2 regions of the Burkholderia ubonensis genome follow, and region 2 is predicted to be linked to the other one. Evidence: riboswitches for the same ligand, from Rfam matches in the RefSeq annotation. Region 2 holds a riboswitch; the other holds the start of a gene.
The links. Region 2 has a riboswitch for manganese ahead of WJ35_RS07060 (TMEM165/GDT1 family protein). Riboswitches for the same ligand answer to the same signal wherever they lie in the genome.
Positions count from the first base shown of each region.

Region 1: another riboswitch for manganese. It lies ahead of WJ35_RS20780 (sodium:calcium antiporter); the one in region 2 lies ahead of WJ35_RS07060 (TMEM165/GDT1 family protein).

Region 1 is NZ_CP013422.1:163,443-171,342, reverse strand. It holds gene WJ35_RS20790 (S10 family serine carboxypeptidase-like protein) at 1-123, opposite strand, end outside; gene WJ35_RS20785 (ExeM/NucH family extracellular endonuclease) at 872-2,683, opposite strand; yybP-ykoY riboswitch at 2,900-3,035, shown strand; gene WJ35_RS20780 (sodium:calcium antiporter) at 3,166-4,176, shown strand; gene WJ35_RS20775 (glutathione S-transferase C-terminal domain-containing protein) at 4,220-4,858, opposite strand; gene WJ35_RS20770 (winged helix-turn-helix transcriptional regulator) at 5,000-5,329, shown strand; gene WJ35_RS20765 (hypothetical protein) at 5,376-5,744, shown strand; gene WJ35_RS20760 (MFS transporter) at 5,968-7,368, shown strand.
Region 2 is NZ_CP013420.1:1,561,193-1,569,092, reverse strand. It holds gene pepN (aminopeptidase N) at 177-2,870, opposite strand; gene WJ35_RS07065 (DUF4136 domain-containing protein) at 3,057-3,752, shown strand; gene WJ35_RS07060 (TMEM165/GDT1 family protein) at 3,801-4,373, opposite strand; yybP-ykoY riboswitch at 4,455-4,593, opposite strand; gene guaD (guanine deaminase) at 4,666-5,979, opposite strand; gene WJ35_RS07050 (adenosine deaminase) at 6,142-7,167, opposite strand; partial or broken gene xdhC (xanthine dehydrogenase accessory protein XdhC) at 7,186-7,900, opposite strand, start outside.

The DNA of each region.
Region 1 (7,900 bases), on a different replicon from region 2:
CGACGACGAATCGTCGCCGCCGCAGCCCGCCAGCACGAGCGTCGCGACGGTCAATGCGCCTAGCGCGGCCAGCCGGGCGCGGCGTATGGCGCGACTGCGGGTACTGCTGCTGTCTGGTTTCATCTCTGTCCTTTGTGTCGGGTTGGATACCGCTTCACACAGGCCGTCGTCGCCGGCAACGAACGCACAGGCGCACCCGCCACTCGCGTTGCACGGTCGGCAGACGGCGGTTGGGGATTGGACTTCTTCGAGAGACCGAATTCGCTACGGACACAGCACACTGCTGGCGGAGAATGATGCCGAGACGCCGCCCCCTTGCAGTTTTGAATACTTTTTTATTACGCGGTTTTACGACACCACAAAAATAGGCGGTGCTGCGCCGCGTTGTCAAAGATCATTCGGATATTAAAAAATCGCCGATGATGCAAACGGCCGTCAGTGTCCGGGATTTGAAAGACCGCGGCGCAGGCCCGCGTGGGCAGCGGCAGGAGAGCCGTTTCGTATTCGACGCGAGCGCCGTCACCCTTGTCGCACGGCGTTCTACGAAACGACGCATCGCGCGGCGAATGCTTTCAGATCGGCAAATCGTCTCTTTCGTTTTTATTATTTAAAACCGATTCGAATGGCGCGCTGATTTGAATCCGCGACCGCCCATAAAATACCGATTCAAATCGGTTTCAGGTTGGCGAGTGGAATTATTTACACGATGACGGAATCGCATCGCGAGCGACGCGGCATCGGCGACGCGGCTGAATGAACCGATATTCTCGTGAACCGTGGCGCATCGTATTGCGGATCGCCCGCGAATGACGCGGGCGACCCATGAAGCGGAGAAAATGGCGGCGATGTGCGGCGTCACCGCCGCCCACGCTCAGCGCGCGCGGCCCGGCAGCGCGATGTCGACCAGCACCGGATCGTGATCCGACGAGCGGTACGCGTCGGGCGCGTACCAGGTCCGTTGCTGCTCGGCGCTCTTGTACGCGAGCGTGTACTGCAGCGCGACCGGCTCGTCCGCGTTGATGTGCCACTCGTGCACGGCCTTCACGTGCGCCGCGAGCGGCAGCGACGCGAGCGCGTGATCGAGATAGCCCGCTTCGCCGTTGTAGACGTAGCTGTACGCATTCGCGCCGATCCAGCGCGACACGAGGTTCCGGTAGCCGCGCGACTCGAGCAGGCGGATCGGGTCTTCATGCGTGTAGCTGTTGAAATCGCCGATCAGCAGCACGCCCTGGCTCGACGCGCCGGTCGGCGTGCCGGCGAGCCAGTCGGCGAGCCTGGCCGCCGCGCGCGTGCGCGTCGCGTTCCAGCAGCCCTGGCCGTCGCCCTGGTCGAGATCGTCGCTCGTCGCGTCCGGGCAATTCTTCGATTTCAGATGATTGACCACGACCGTCAGCGCATGCTTGCCGCCGACGCGCCGGAACGTCTGCGCGAGCGGCTGGCGGTTCTTGTCGTCGATCGCGAGCGTCGCCGCGCGGCCGACCGGTTCGACCGTGCGGCTGTCGTAGATCAGCGCGACCGCGATCGCGTCGCCGCCGAGGCGCGCCGCGCCCGGATCGACCACGCGCCAGCGGCTGCCGAGCTTCGCCGCGAGCTGGCGCACCGCGCTCAGTTCGCCGTAGCCGTTGTTCTGGATCTCCATCAGGCCGATCACGTCGGCGTCGAGCGCCTTCAGCGCGCTGACGATCTTCGCGTCCTGGCGCACGAACTCCTGATAGGTTTTCGCGCCGCGGTTGGCCGGATCGTCGAAGCCGCCGCCGAGGCCGTTGCCGTTGAAATAATTGAGGACATTGAACGAAGCCACGCGCAGGTTCGCGTGCCGATCGCGCGCGGGCGCCGCGGTGCGCGGATTCGCGCGCGCGTCGAACGCCGGCGCGGCCGCGCCGGGCACCGGCTGCACGCGCCATGCGCCGTAGCGCATCTCGAGCACGCCTTCGACGCCGCGCACCGTGTAGCCGGCGCGCAGCGTGTTCGCGGCGGAAAGCCCGGGCGCCGGATACGGGACGCTCGCCGGGTTCTGCTTGTTCGAGCCGTCGTCGAGGACCAGCCGGTTGCGCGCGTTCGCGTCGATTTGCGACCGCGCCTGCGCGGGCGGCACGACGCTCGTCGGCGTGCGCAGGCGGCCGTTGCTGAGCAGCACGCTGCCGTAGCGGCCGAGCTCGTAGTTGTCGGTGACGGTCAGCGTCTGCGGCAGCCGCACGAGCATGCCTTCGTACGCGGCGAACGCGGTCGCGGCGTCGACCGGCAGCGTGAGCGTCGCCGGCGTGACCGTCTGGCCGTTCGCGCACACCGCGATGGCGCCCGACAGCGTGAGCTGCGTCTGCCCGTATTTCTCCTCGACCTTGCCGGTCACGTGGACGAGATCGCCGGCCGTCGCGCGCGCCTTCGGCGCATAGACGAACAGCCCCTCGGAGACGCCCGGCTGGTTGCGGCGCTGCGCATCGGCCTGCTGGACGAAGAAGCCGCCGAAGCCGTCGGCGCCGCCGAAATCGGCGGTGACGACCGCCTCGATCGAGACGTTCTGGCCGGCGAGCGGCGACGGCGCGCCCGGCCCCTGGATCTCGGCGATCGGCGTCGCGCTGCCGCCGCAAGTCGCGCTGACGGGCGCGGCGGTGGCGGCAACGACGGGCGCGGCGAGCGCGGGCAGCAGCAGGAGCGGCGCAAACAGGCGAAGTGTCGAGCGCATGACGGGAAACCCGGTTGTGAGGGTGCCGAAAGCTTAGCCGCGGTCGATGACAGTTGTTAGTAACCAAACGACAGATGGATGTAATGTGCGGCACGGCGCTTGCTCCGCGATACGGTACGCACGTTCGTCGGCAGCCGGCCCGCCGTGCAGGCCCGAATGCAGCCCCGAGCGCATGCCCGCACCAGCTTGCCGAAAGCATCGGGCTCGGCTAGACTGCCGTTCGTCTTTGGGGAGTAGCCTGCTTTCCGCTCTGGAAAGCGAACGCGTCAACATACTCGGCTTGCGGCCGTGGCGCGTTCGGCCGAATCGGCTTGGCGAGACCATCGACGCATCGCGCCGTTCCGGGTCGGACGTCGGCAGATGCGTCATGGTTCGTCAACGTCCGACCACGGAGCCCCCATGTCCTTCGTCCCTTTCCCGTCGCGCTTCGTCCGCTTCCGCCATCCCACTAACGCCAACCCGCGCGCGTGCGGAGGTGCCGCATGACGTTGATGCTCGTCGAACTGGCGTTCATGCTGATCGTCATCCTGATCGCCGCCGAACTCTTCACCAATGCGCTCGAACATCTCGGCGAACGCCTGAAGATCTCCGAAGGCGTGACGGGTTCGCTGTTCGCGGCCGTCGGCACCGCGCTGCCCGAGACGACGGTGCCGCTGCTCGCGCTGATCGGCGGCACGTCGAACGCCGCGGTGAACGAGGAAATCGGCGTCGGCGCGATTCTCGGCGCGCCGCTGATGCTCGCGACGCTCACCACCTTCCTGATGACGCTCGCCGTGATCCGCTCGCGCGGCGTGACCGGCACCATCGCACCCGAGCGCAGCGGCTTCGTGCGCGACCTGAACTACTTCATCGCCGCGTTCACGCTCGCGACGGTCGCGATGTTCGTCCCGCATCACGTCTGGGCGGTGCGCGCGATGCTCGGCGCGATGCTGGTCGGCATCTACGTGATGTACGTGGTGATGACGCTGCGCGCGTCGACGCAGCTCGTCGACGCCGGGCACGGCACCGAGGCGCCGCACACGATGTTCCTGTCGCGCACCGGGCTGCCGACCAATCTGGCGACCATCGCGCTGCAGCTCGCCGTCGGCGTCGCGCTGCTGGTCGGCGGCGCGAAGGGCTTCATTCACGGCGTCGACGGCGTGTCGCAACTGCTCGGCATCTCGCCGCTGCTGCTGTCGCTGATCATCGTGCCGATCGCGACCGAGCTGCCGGAGAAGGTCAACAGCGTGCTGTGGATTCGCCGCTCGAAGGACACGCTCGCGTTCGGCAACATCACCGGCGCGATGGTGTTCCAGGGCACGCTGCTGCCGGCGATCGGCATCATGCTGACGCCGTGGGAGCCGCGCGCCGAAGTGCTGACCGGCGTGGTCATCACGCTCGCGGCGGCAGTGTGGCTGCGCGTCAATGCGCGGGCGCGCGGGCTCGCGATCTGGGCGCTGCTCGCGAACGGCGCCGGCTACGCCGGCTATCTGTACGTGACGCTCACGCGTTGAATGCGCGCGGGCCTCGCCATTCACGCCGAGGCCCGCGCGTCGGTCAGGCGGCGTTCGCCAGCCCGTCGGCCTGCAGCACCTGCTGTACGGCCGCCCGCGCCCGCACACGCTCGTACCAGCTGCGCAGGTTCGCATGGCGGCTCAGGTCGATGTCCGCGTCGTACACCGAGCGCAGCCAGCCGGCCTTGCCCCAGCCGGTCAGCGCGAACAGATACGCATCGGCGATCGTGAAGGTGTCGCCCGTCAGATACGTGTGGCCGTCGAGCTGCCGGTCGATCCATGCAAAGCGGCTGTCGAGCTTCCGGCGCACCGGATCGACGTATTTGCCCGCCTGTACCGCGTACAGCAACGGAATGAACCCCTTGTGGATCTCCGTGCCGAGGAAGTTCAGCCATTCCATCAGCCGGTAGCGCGCGAGCGTTCCGTATGCCGGCGCGAGTCCGGCTTCGGGGCGCCGGTCGGCCAGATACTGCGCGATCACGGGGCCTTCGCGCAGCGTGGTGCCGTCGTCGAGCACGAGCAGCGGCACGTAGCCGAGTTCGTTCACGGCACGATAGTCGCGGCCATCGTCGAACCGATGCCGGCGCGCGTCCACCGTGACGATCTGCGCGTCGAATTGCGCTTCGCGCAGCACGATGCAGATCGCCTGCGAGCAGCTGCCGGGAGCGTGATAGAGCTTCATGCGTTTCCTTGTGTGAATGTTTCGTATCTCTCTCGATTCGCCGCGACGCGGGCGCTAATATCTCGCATCGGCGCGGCGCTGAGAAGAAGGCAGTCGTTTGTGCCGTAGTCACAAAAAAGTTACCGACGCAAAGTCATCAGCATGAAAACGAGTGCGACAGGATGTTCCGTGGAAGAATCGATGCGGCTGCTCGGCGGCCGCTGGCGGCTGCTGCTCGTGTCGTATCTGCTCGATGGGCCGAAGCGCTTCAGCGATCTGCGTCGCGACATGCCGGGCATCTCGCAGCGGATGCTGACGCTCGACCTGCGTGCGCTCGAAGACGCCGGCCTCGTGCGACGCACCGTGTATCCCGAAGTGCCGGTGCGGGTCGAGTACGATCTGAGCGCGGACGGCGACCGGCTGCGCCCCGTCGTCGAAACGATGCGCGAATTCGGGCTGTGGCTGAAGGCGCGACACGTGACGCCGGATTGACGCGCATGCGCCGCTGCAGCGGCTTCCCTACCTCGAGAGAAACATCATGGAACTACACGCCACGCTCGGCGCCGCGACGGCCGACGTCGACGACGACGAGAGCTTCGCGAACCTCTACTGCTTCGACGCGGAGCAGGACTACTGCTTCTCGCTGCTGCGATTCCCGGACGACACGACGATCGAGGTGATGGTGCGCGACCAGCTCACCGCGCGCGTGGACGATCTGTCCGTCCGCCTGACGGAACGCACGCTCGAAGTCGAGCTCGACGAACGCACCGCCGCGCGACTCGACGGCAATACGCATTACGTGATTCATCTGGCGCCCGGCGAACATGATCGCGCGGTGCTGCGCGCCGCGCTGGCGGAAATCTTCGACGGCAAGCGCGGATATCGCGACGACACCGCGAGCGCGTGACGCGCCGACATCGGCGCGGGATCGCCGAGATATGACGCGCGGCGCGTATGACGAACCGCGCGCGCAGGCATCTCCACACATTGCGCGCGCAACGTCCCATTAATGGGGATGACTGTCCAGATGTTGACGCGCGCGGTACGCGGGCCATAACGTTGTTCCGATGCCATTGAATACGGCCGTCCCGTCACGCGGGCACGCGCCGCACAAGCACAGGAGACGACCCGTGGCCCATTCCGCGTCACGCACCCATGCCGCGCCGTCGGAGCAAGCGCGCACGGGCGCCGATTCCGCAGCGCCCGACGCTCGCGCGTCCGCTGCATTTACCGCATCCACCGCATCCACCGCGCCGGCCAGCCGCAAGCGCATGGTCATCCTCGCGCTGCTGTTCGTCACGGTGGTGATCAACTACCTCGACCGCAGCAACCTGTCGATCGCCGCGCCCGCGCTGTTCAAGGAGCTGAACATCGACCCCGTGCGCGCGGGCCTGGTGTTTTCCGCATTCGGGTGGACCTACGCGCTGATGCAGATACCGGGCGGCTGGCTCGTCGACAAGGTGTCGCCGCGCGTGCTGTATGCGCTCGCGCTCGCCCTGTGGTCGGCCGCCACGCTGCTGCTCGGCTTCGCCGGCTCGTTCGTCGGGCTGATCGTGCTGCGGCTCGCCGTCGGCGCGCTGGAAGCGCCGGCCTATCCGATCAACAACCGCGTGGTCACGACGTGGTTCCCCACCCGCGAACGCGCGGGCGCGATCGGCGGCTACACGTCCGGGCAATTCGTCGGCCTTGCGTTCCTCACGCCGGTGCTGGCGTGGTTGCAGCTGCACCTCGGCTGGCACATGGTGTTCGTCGCGACCGGGCTCGCCGGCATCGCGTGGGCCGCGATCTGGTACGCGCTGTATCGCGAGCCGCGCGCGTTTCGCGGCATCAACGCGGCGGAACTCGCGCTGATCCGCGACGGCGGCGGCCTCGTCGATCTCGAAGACCGCATCGCCGCGCGCCCCGAACGCGTGCCGTCGACGTGGCGCGACCTCGGCGTCGTGCTCGGGCGGCGCAAGCTGTGGGGCATCTATCTCGGCCAGTTCGCGCTGAACTCGACGCTGTGGTTCTTCCTCACGTGGTTCCCGACCTACCTCGTCAAATATCGCGGCATGGACTTCATCAAGTCCGGCTTTCTCGCGTCGCTGCCGTTTCTCGCCGCGTTCGTCGGCGTGCTGTGCTCGGGCGTGCTGTCGGACTGGCTGATGCGGCGCGGCGCGTCGCAAGGCTTCGCGCGCAAGCTGCCGATCATCTCGGGGCTGCTGATCTCCACCTGCATCATCGGCGCGAACTACGTCACGTCGACCGGCTGGGTGATCGCGTTCATGACCATCGCGTTCTTCGGCAACGGCTTCGCGTCGATCACGTGGTCGCTCGTGTCGGGCCTCGCGCCCGCGCGGCTGCTCGGGCTCACCGGCGGCGTGTTCAACCTGATCGGCAATCTGTCCGCGATCGCGACGCCGATCGTGATCGGCCTGCTCGTCGACGGCGCGGACTTCTCGCGCGCGATCACCTACATCGCGGCGATGGCGCTTGCCGGCAGCCTGTCGTACGGGTTGCTGGTCGGCAAGGTCGAGCGGATCGAGGCGTAAGGAGCGGCCCCGAACCGATCTTGTGGTCGCGCCGACGATCGGGCTGGGCGCGGCACGCCGAGCGAAGCGGTAGCTGCTGGCCTTGCGTTCGGATGCGTGCCGGCCACACGCACGGCGGCTGTCGCGCAGGCTTCCGATGCAGGGCTGTGCGAACGCGCGGATGCGTCGGTCATCGGTCGGTACGGCAGCACGTCGTCATCGAGTAATTGGATCGACTAAGGCACGCCGAGCGAAGCGGTAGCTGCTGGCCTTGCATTCGGCCGCGTGCCGGCCACACGCACGGCCGCGGTGGCGCATTCCTCCGACGCAAGGCTGGGCGAACGCGCGGATGCGTCGGTTATCGGCCGGTACGGCAGCACGTCGTCATCGACTAACTGGATCGACTAAAGCCCACGCGCCGCGCTCGACAACGCGCGGACGCCGCCGCTCCTTTACACTGCCCGTTACGCCGGCCTTCACGGCCGCCGGAACGCGTCGTCCGACGCGCGGAGCCATCGCCCGCCGCCCCGTGGTTCCCCGTGATGACGCCCGA
Region 2 (7,900 bases):
AATTTTACCCGGCACGCCCGTCGCGCCGCCGCCTTTTTTCGTCCGGTTACATGGACGCGACGCGCCCGTGCGGCGGCCCCGCCCGAGCCTGGCCGGTGTGGAGCCGACAAAAAAAAGCCGGCGCCGCATCGAGCGGCGCCGGCTTGGTCGCAGCGGCAGGCGATGCGTCGCGCGCGTTATGCGAGCGCCTTCTCGACGATCTCGCGCACGTCGCGCGACTTGGCGCCGGCGGCGACCTGCTCGAGCGCGGCCTTCATCCGCTCGCGCAGCGCGGGCGTGAAGCGGCGCCACAGTTCGAGCGAGCGTGCGAGGCGCGCGGCGACCTGCGGATTGATCGCGTCGAGCGCCAGCACCTGCTCGGCCCAGAACGCGTAGCCCGAGCCGTCCGCCGCGTGGAACTGCGCGGGGTTCGCCGCGCAGAAGCTGAAGATCAGCGAGCGGGCGCGGTTCGGGTTCTTCAGGTTGAACGCCGGATGCGCGAGCAGCTTGCGTACCTTGTCGAGCGTCGGGTGCGCGGGCGTGCCGCGTTGCGCCGCCTGCATCGCGAACCACTTGTCGATCACCAGCGCTTCCTTTTCGAAGCGCCGGTAGAAGTCGGCGAGCGCGCGCTCGGCCGGTTCGTTCGCGCCCGCCGCGGCGGCCGACAGCAGCGCGCCCAGCGCGGCCGCGCGATCGGTCATGTTGTTCGACGCGTCGTATTGCGCGCTCGCGATGCGCACCGCGTCGGCCGGGTCTTCCAGCTCGGCGAGGTAGGCGAGCGCGAGATTCTTCAGCGCGCGGCGGCCGGAGGCGTCCGGCGTCGGTTCATAGGCGCCCGGCGTCTGCTGGCCGTCGTATGCGGCGAGCCAGTCCGCGCGCAGCGCAGTCGCGAGCTGGCGGCGCACGAACTGGCGCGCGCGATGCACGGCGGCCGGATCGGACTCGGCCATCTGGTCGGCGAGGTAGGTTTCGGACGGCAGCGTCAGCGCGAGCTCGCGGAACGCGGGCGACAGCGCGTCGTCGGTCAGCACGCGGCGGAACGCTGCGACGAAATTCTCGCCGAGCGCGAGCGGCTCGTTTGCGGCTGCGCACGCGGCGAGCGTCAGCAGCGCGCGGGTCGCGAGGCGCTGGCCCGCTTCCCAGCGGTTGAACGGATCGCTGTCGTGCGCGAGCAGGAACGCGAGGTCGTCGTCGCTGTAGTCGTACTCGACGATCACCGGCGCGGAGAAGTTGCGCAGCAGCGACGGCAGCGGCTCGTCCGGCACGTCGACGAACGTGAAGGTCTGTTCGGCGTCGGTGAATTCGAGCACGCGCGTCGTGCCGGCGGCGGCCGTCTCGCCGTCGAGGCGCAGCGGCAGGTCGCGGCCGTCGCGGCCGATCAGGCCGATCGCGAACGGAATCAGGAGCGGACCCTTCTGCGTTTCGCGCGCGGCGGGCGATGCGTCGCCGAAGCCCTGCGCGAGGGTCAGCGTGTAGCGGCGCGCGGCCGCGTCATACGCGGTCTTCACCGTCACGCGCGGCGTGCCGGCGTGGCTGTACCAGCGCTCGAACTGCGCGAGGTCGCGGCCGTTCGCGTCCGCCATCGCGTGGCGGAAATCGTCGCAGGTGACCGCGTGGCCGTCGTGGCGCTTGAAGTACAGGTCCATCCCCTTGCGGAAGCCGTCGCGGCCGAACAGCGTCTGGTACATCCGCACGACTTCCGAGCCTTTCTCGTAGACGGTCATCGTGTAGAAGTTGTTGATCTCGACGTAGCTTTCCGGGCGCACCGGATGCGCCATCGGGCCCGCGTCCTCGGCGAACTGCAGCTGGCGCAGCACGCGCACGTCCTCGATGCGCTTGACCGCGCGGGCCGCCGAGTTCGCGTCGTCGCCCGCAGCCATGTCGGCCGAGAATTCCTGGTCGCGGAACACCGTCAGGCCTTCCTTCAGGCTCAGCTGGAACCAGTCGCGGCAGGTCACGCGGTTGCCGGTCCAGTTATGGAAATACTCGTGGCCGACCACCGACTCGATGTTCGCGAAATCGGTGTCGGTCGCCGTTTCGGGATTCGCCAGCACGTACTTCGTGTTGAAGATGTTGAGCCCCTTGTTTTCCATCGCGCCCATGTTGAAGTCGCCGACCGCGACGATCATGAAGCGGTCGAGATCGAGCTCGAGGCCGAAGCGCTGCTCGTCCCAGCGGATCGAGTGGATCAGCGAATCCATCGCGTGACGGGTCTTGTCGAGGTCTTGCGGCTCGACCCACACCTGCAGCAGCTTCTCTTTGCCGGAGCCGGTCGTGATCTTTTCCTCGATCGCGACGAGCTTGCCCGCGACGAGCGCGAACAGGTAGCTCGGCTTCCTGAACGGGTCTTCCCACTTCGCGAAGTGGCGGCCGTCGGGCAACTCGCCGGAATCGACCAGGTTGCCGTTCGACAGCAGCACCGGGTACGCGGCCTTGTCCGCGCGCAGCGTCACCGTGTACGACGCCATCACGTCGGGACGGTCCAGGAAATAGGTGATGCGGCGGAAGCCCTCGGCCTCGCACTGCGTGAAGAAGTTGCCGCTCGACACGTACAGGCCCGACAGCGTCGTGTTCTGGTCGGGTGCGCAGGCGCTGTCGAGCGTCAGCTCGAACGCGTCGGGCACGTTCTCGATGGTCAGCCCGCGCTCGTGCGCGCGCACGGCCGCATGCGGCGCACCGTCGAGCGATGCGCCGACGAATTCGAGCGCTTCGCCCATCAGCTCCAGGTGCGGGGCGGGCGCGGCGTCGGGATTGCGGCGCACGCGCATCGTGTTCCTGACGATCGTGCGGGCCGGCGCGAGGTCGAATTCGAGCGCGACGGAATCGATGAGGAACGCCGGCGGCGTGTAGTCGGCGCGGCGGATCACGGTGGAGGAGGCGTTGTCGGACATGGTCGTCGAGGTCGGTGGAATCGGGATCGGGCGCGCGGCGCGGGCCCGGCGAATCGGCCCATTGTACAAAGGCTTGAGTTTGCGTGCCGTGCGAACTTTTTACCGTTTCGGACAGTCCGCGTATTATCGGCATCCCGACCGTTTCGCGCGACGCGACGGGCGGGTGACGGATTGACGAGGACGATCATGAGATGCGAACGGATTTTTCGCGGTGCGGGTTGGGCGGCGGCGCTGTGCGTGGCGCTGCTGGCGGGCTGCACCAGCTACGTGACGACGCAGGTCACGGCCTTCTCCGACTGGAGCGGCAGCGACGCGACACGCACCTATGCCTTCACGCGCAGCGACGCGCAGAAGAACAGCATCGAGCAGTCGACCTACGAGCCGATCGTTGCCGGCGAGCTGTCCTCGTATGCGTTCCGCCAGGTGCCGCAGGCGAGCGCCCGCTACCTGGTCGGGCTGACCTACGGCGTCGGCAGCGACCTGGTGGCGGTGCCGACGCCGGTCTATTACGACCCCTGGTTCCCGGGGCCGTACTGGCGGCGCGGGCCGTGGGGCCCGTGGGGGCCCTGGGGGCCGTTCCCGGCCGGCTACGTGAACCAGACTTACCAGGTGTTCGACTACACGCTCGGCATCCGCATCACCGAGCGCGCGACGGGCAAGGAAGTCTATAACGTGACCGCGCGCACGACCGGCGACAACGGGGTGCTGCTGTATGCGATGCCGTTCCTCGCGCGCAGCGCGCTCGCCGATTTCCCGCTCGGCAACGGCGCGGTCAGGACGGTGCGGCTGCCGGTCGACAAGAAGGGCGGGCCGGCCGCGCCGGCGGCCAACGAGCGCGCGGTGTCGGCCGCGCCGGCGTCGGGCGCGGCGGCGGTCAAGTAGCGGCGGTTGTGGCGTCGCGGCCGCCGGCCGGCCACGGCGCCGCGCGGGTCATGCCCCGACGCCGAACAGCGCGAGCACGCCGAGCACGACGAACAGCACGGCCGCGATGCCGTGCACGACCTTCGTCGGCAGGCGGTGCGCAAAGCGGTCGCCGAGCAGGATCGCCGGCACGTTCGCGAGCATCATCCCGAACGTCGTGCCGGCGACGACGCCGATGTAATCCTGGAAGCGCGCGGCGAGCGCGACGGTCGCGATCTGGGTCTTGTCGCCCATTTCGGCGAGGAAGAACGCGACCAGGGTCGCGCCGAACACGCCGAGCCGCGAGCGGTTCGCGTTGGCTTCGTCGGCGTCGAGCTTGTCCGGCACCAGGATCCACAGCCCCATCCCGATGAACGAGAACGCGAGCGCCCAGCGCATGATCGACGGCGTGACGAGCGCGCCGAGCCATTCGCCGAGCGCGCCCGCGAATCCGTGGTTGACGAGCGTCGCGACCAGCACGCCGAGAATGATCGGAACGGGCTTGCGGTAGCGCGCGGCGAGCACGAGGGAAAGCAGTTGCGTCTTGTCGCCGATTTCTGCGAGGGCGACGGCGCCGGTGGAGATCAGGAAGGCTTGGGTCACGTACGGGGGGTTCCACGGGCCTGTCGTTATGCGTGCGAGCGACGATCCACGGCGCGCCGGGCCCTGATGCGGCGCACTGTGAACCATCGGTCTCGCCAGGCCTTCGGTGGCTGCGCCCGCCATGGCCGAACGGCCAAGTCTGTTGACGGACGCCTCCGTCACGATGCGCGCCGGTGGCGCGGGACATCGAGCGGAGCGGCTACTCCCCAATGAGGAGCGGATTCTAGCACGGTGCGCGCCGCGCGCAAAAGCGGTTCGGACACCGCATCGCGCGACGCGCGCCGGCGTTCGGTCAGGCGGCGCGGCGCGCGGTGCCGCGCTCGTGCACGCAGCGGCCGGCCGCGTAAGTACGGTACACGGCCCGGTCGTCGCCGAGCAGCGCGAACGCGAACAGCAGCTCCTCGAGCGATTCCGCGCGCTGCGTGCGGCGCGCGAGCAGCGGCGTCGCCTGCGGATCGAGCACGACGAAGTCCGCCTCGGTGCGCGGCGCGAGCGTGCCGACCGTGTCCGCGAGGTCGAGCGCCTGCGCGGCGCCCGCGGTCGCGAGCCAGAACATCCGCGTGGCGCTCAGGTGATGCCCGGACAGCCGCGCGACCTTGTGCGCCTCGTTCATCGTCTGCAGCATCGAGAACGACGTGCCGCCGCCGACGTCGGTCGCGAGCGCGACCGGCACGCCGTATTCGCCCGCCTTGTCGAAGTCGAACAGGCCGCTGCCGAGGAAGAAGTTCGACGTCGGGCAGTGCGCGACCACGGTGCCCGTCTCGGCCATCCGGCGGCGGTCCTCGTCGTCGAGATGGATGCAGTGGCCGTACACCGCGCGGCGGCGCAGCAGCCCGTAATGATCGTAGATGTCGAGGTAGCTGCGGTGGCCGGGGAACAGCTCGGCCGCCCATTTCACCTCGTCGACGTTCTCGGCGACGTGGCTCTGCACGAACACGTCCGGATGGCGGCGCGCGAGTTCGGCGCACGCTTCGAGCTGCGCGTCGGTCGACGTCGGCGCGAAGCGCGGCGTGAGCGCGTACATCTGGCGGCCGCGGCCGTGCCAGCGGCCGATCAGCTCCGCGCTGTCGTCGTACCCCGATTGCGCGGTATCGCGCAGGAATTCGGGGCAGTTGCGGTCCATCAGCACCTTGCCCGCGATCATCCGCAGGTCGCGCGCGTCGCTCACCGTGAACAGCGCGTCCGCCGACTGCTTGTGCACCGTGCAGTAGACGAGCGCGCTCGTCGTGCCGCACGCGAGCAGCTCGTCGACGAAGAATTCCGCGACCTCGCGCGCATGGTCGGCGTCGCCGAACTGCCGCTCGGTCGGGAACGTGTACTTGTCGAGCCACGGCAGCAGGCCGGGCGCCGGCGATGCGATCATGTCCGTCTGCGGATAGTGGATGTGCGTGTCGATGAAGCCGGGCACGATCAGCTTGTCGCGCAGGTCGTGCACGAGCGCGTCGGGCGGCAGCGTCGCGGCGAGCCGCGCGTGCGGGCCGGCCGCGACGACCTTGCCGTCGTCGACGATCAGAAGGCCGTCGGTCTCGTAGTGCACGGCCTGGGCGGATTGCGCCGGGTCGCCGCTGAAGGTCAGCAGCCGGGCGCGGAAAGCGGTTTGCGTCATGACGAATGGTCCTGCGTGGAAAAAACGATCAGCGTGGTGCGAGCGGCGGCGCGGGGCGGGTTGCGACGGCCCGCGCCGTCTCGGATATCAATCGGAAAAGCGTTCCTCATCCTCAAGGTCTGTCGCCGTGACCGCGGCGGTCCGCATTCGTCGGCCGCATCGTCAGGCGGCGTGCCAGTACGCGTCGAGGCGCGCGGTCAGCGCGTCGCGCTGCGCGGCGTCGACGAACGACGCCTCGAAGCCGTTGCGGATCACGGTGTGGACTTCCGCGTCCGTCAGGCGCAGCCCTTCGACGGTCGCGAAATAGTTGTCGTTGACGTAGCCGCCGAAGTAGGCCGGATCGTCGGAATTGATCGTCACCGCGACGCCCTGGTCGAGCAGCGCCTTCAGCGTGTGCTTCGCCATGTCGTCGAACACGCACAGCTTCAGGTTCGACAGCGGGCAGACGGTGAGCGCCATTCGCGATCGGGCGAGACGCTCGACGAGCGCCGCATCCTCGATGCTGCGCACGCCGTGGTCGATCCGGTCGACCTTCAGCAGGTCGAGCGCTTCATGCACATATGCGGGCGGGCCTTCCTCGCCCGCGTGCGCGACGAGCTTCAGGCCGAGCGCGCGCGCCTTCTCGAACACCCGCGCGAACTTCGACGGCGGGTTGCCGCGCTCGGACGAGTCGAGGCCGACGCCGATCAGGCGATGCTTGTACTGCTCGAAGAGCGGCAGCGCGGCGTCGAACGTCGCGAGCGCATCCTCTTCGGACAGATGGCGCAGGAAGCACATGATCAGCCGGCTCGACAGGCCGCGCTGCTCCGCGTCGGCGAGCGCGCGCTCGATCCCCGCGACGACCGTTTCGATCGGCACGCCGCGCTCGGTGTGCGTCTGCGGGTCGAAGAACAGCTCGGTGTGGACGACGTTGTCCGCGAGCGCGCGTTCGCAGTACGCAGCCGTCATGTCGTAGAAATCCTGCTCGGTGAGCAGCACGCTCGCGCCCGCGTAGTAGATGTCGAGGAACGACTGCAGGTCGGTGAACGCGTATGCGGCGCGCAGCGCGTCGATCGAGTCGTACGCGAGCTTCACGTCGTTGCGCTTCGCGAGCGTGAAGATCAGCTCCGGCTCGAGCGAGCCTTCGATATGGATGTGCAGCTCCGCTTTCGGCGCACGGGCGATTTTCTCTTTGAATGTCGGGGTCATGGCGTTTTTCTTGGTCGGTCAGAAAGTAGGGGAGGCCTGCGCGGGCGCATGCGCTTCGACGGCCTGCAGCAACTGCGCGGCCACCGAGATCGCGATCACTTCGGGCGCCTTGTCGACGATGCCTTCGACGCCGATCGGGCAGCGCATCCGCGCGATCTGCGCCGGATCGATGCCGATCGCCGCGAGCCGGTGATCGAACTGCACGCGCTTCGTGTGCGAGCCGATCATCCCGAAGTACGCGTAGTCGCCGCGCCGCAGGATACGCTCGGCCAGCGCGAAGTCGCGCGCATGATCGTGCGTCATCACGACGAAGTAGCTCTGCGGCGGCGCGGCGTCGACGGCGTCGTCCGGCGTGTCGCTCGCGTCGATCGTCAGGTTGCCGATCCCGGCGAGCGTGTCGGACGGCGGGAACGCCGCGTCGCGCCGGTCGACCCAGCGCACGGCTGCACGGCAGCGTCGCGAGCACTTTCACGAGCGCGGCGCTCACGTGCCCGGCGCCGAACAGCACGACCGGGAACGCATGCGGCGCGATCGTCTCGGTCATCAGCGCGACGCCGCCGGTTTCCCACAGCAGGCAGTCGGCGCGCGCGGCGGCCGGCTCCGGCTCGCTCAGGAGCGGCGCGCCCGGCGAGGGGCCGAATGATACGCTGCGCACGGTCGCGGCGCCGGCCGCGACGCGTTTCGCGAGCGACATGATCCAGCCGAGATCGCCGACGTCGAGCCGCTCGAACGC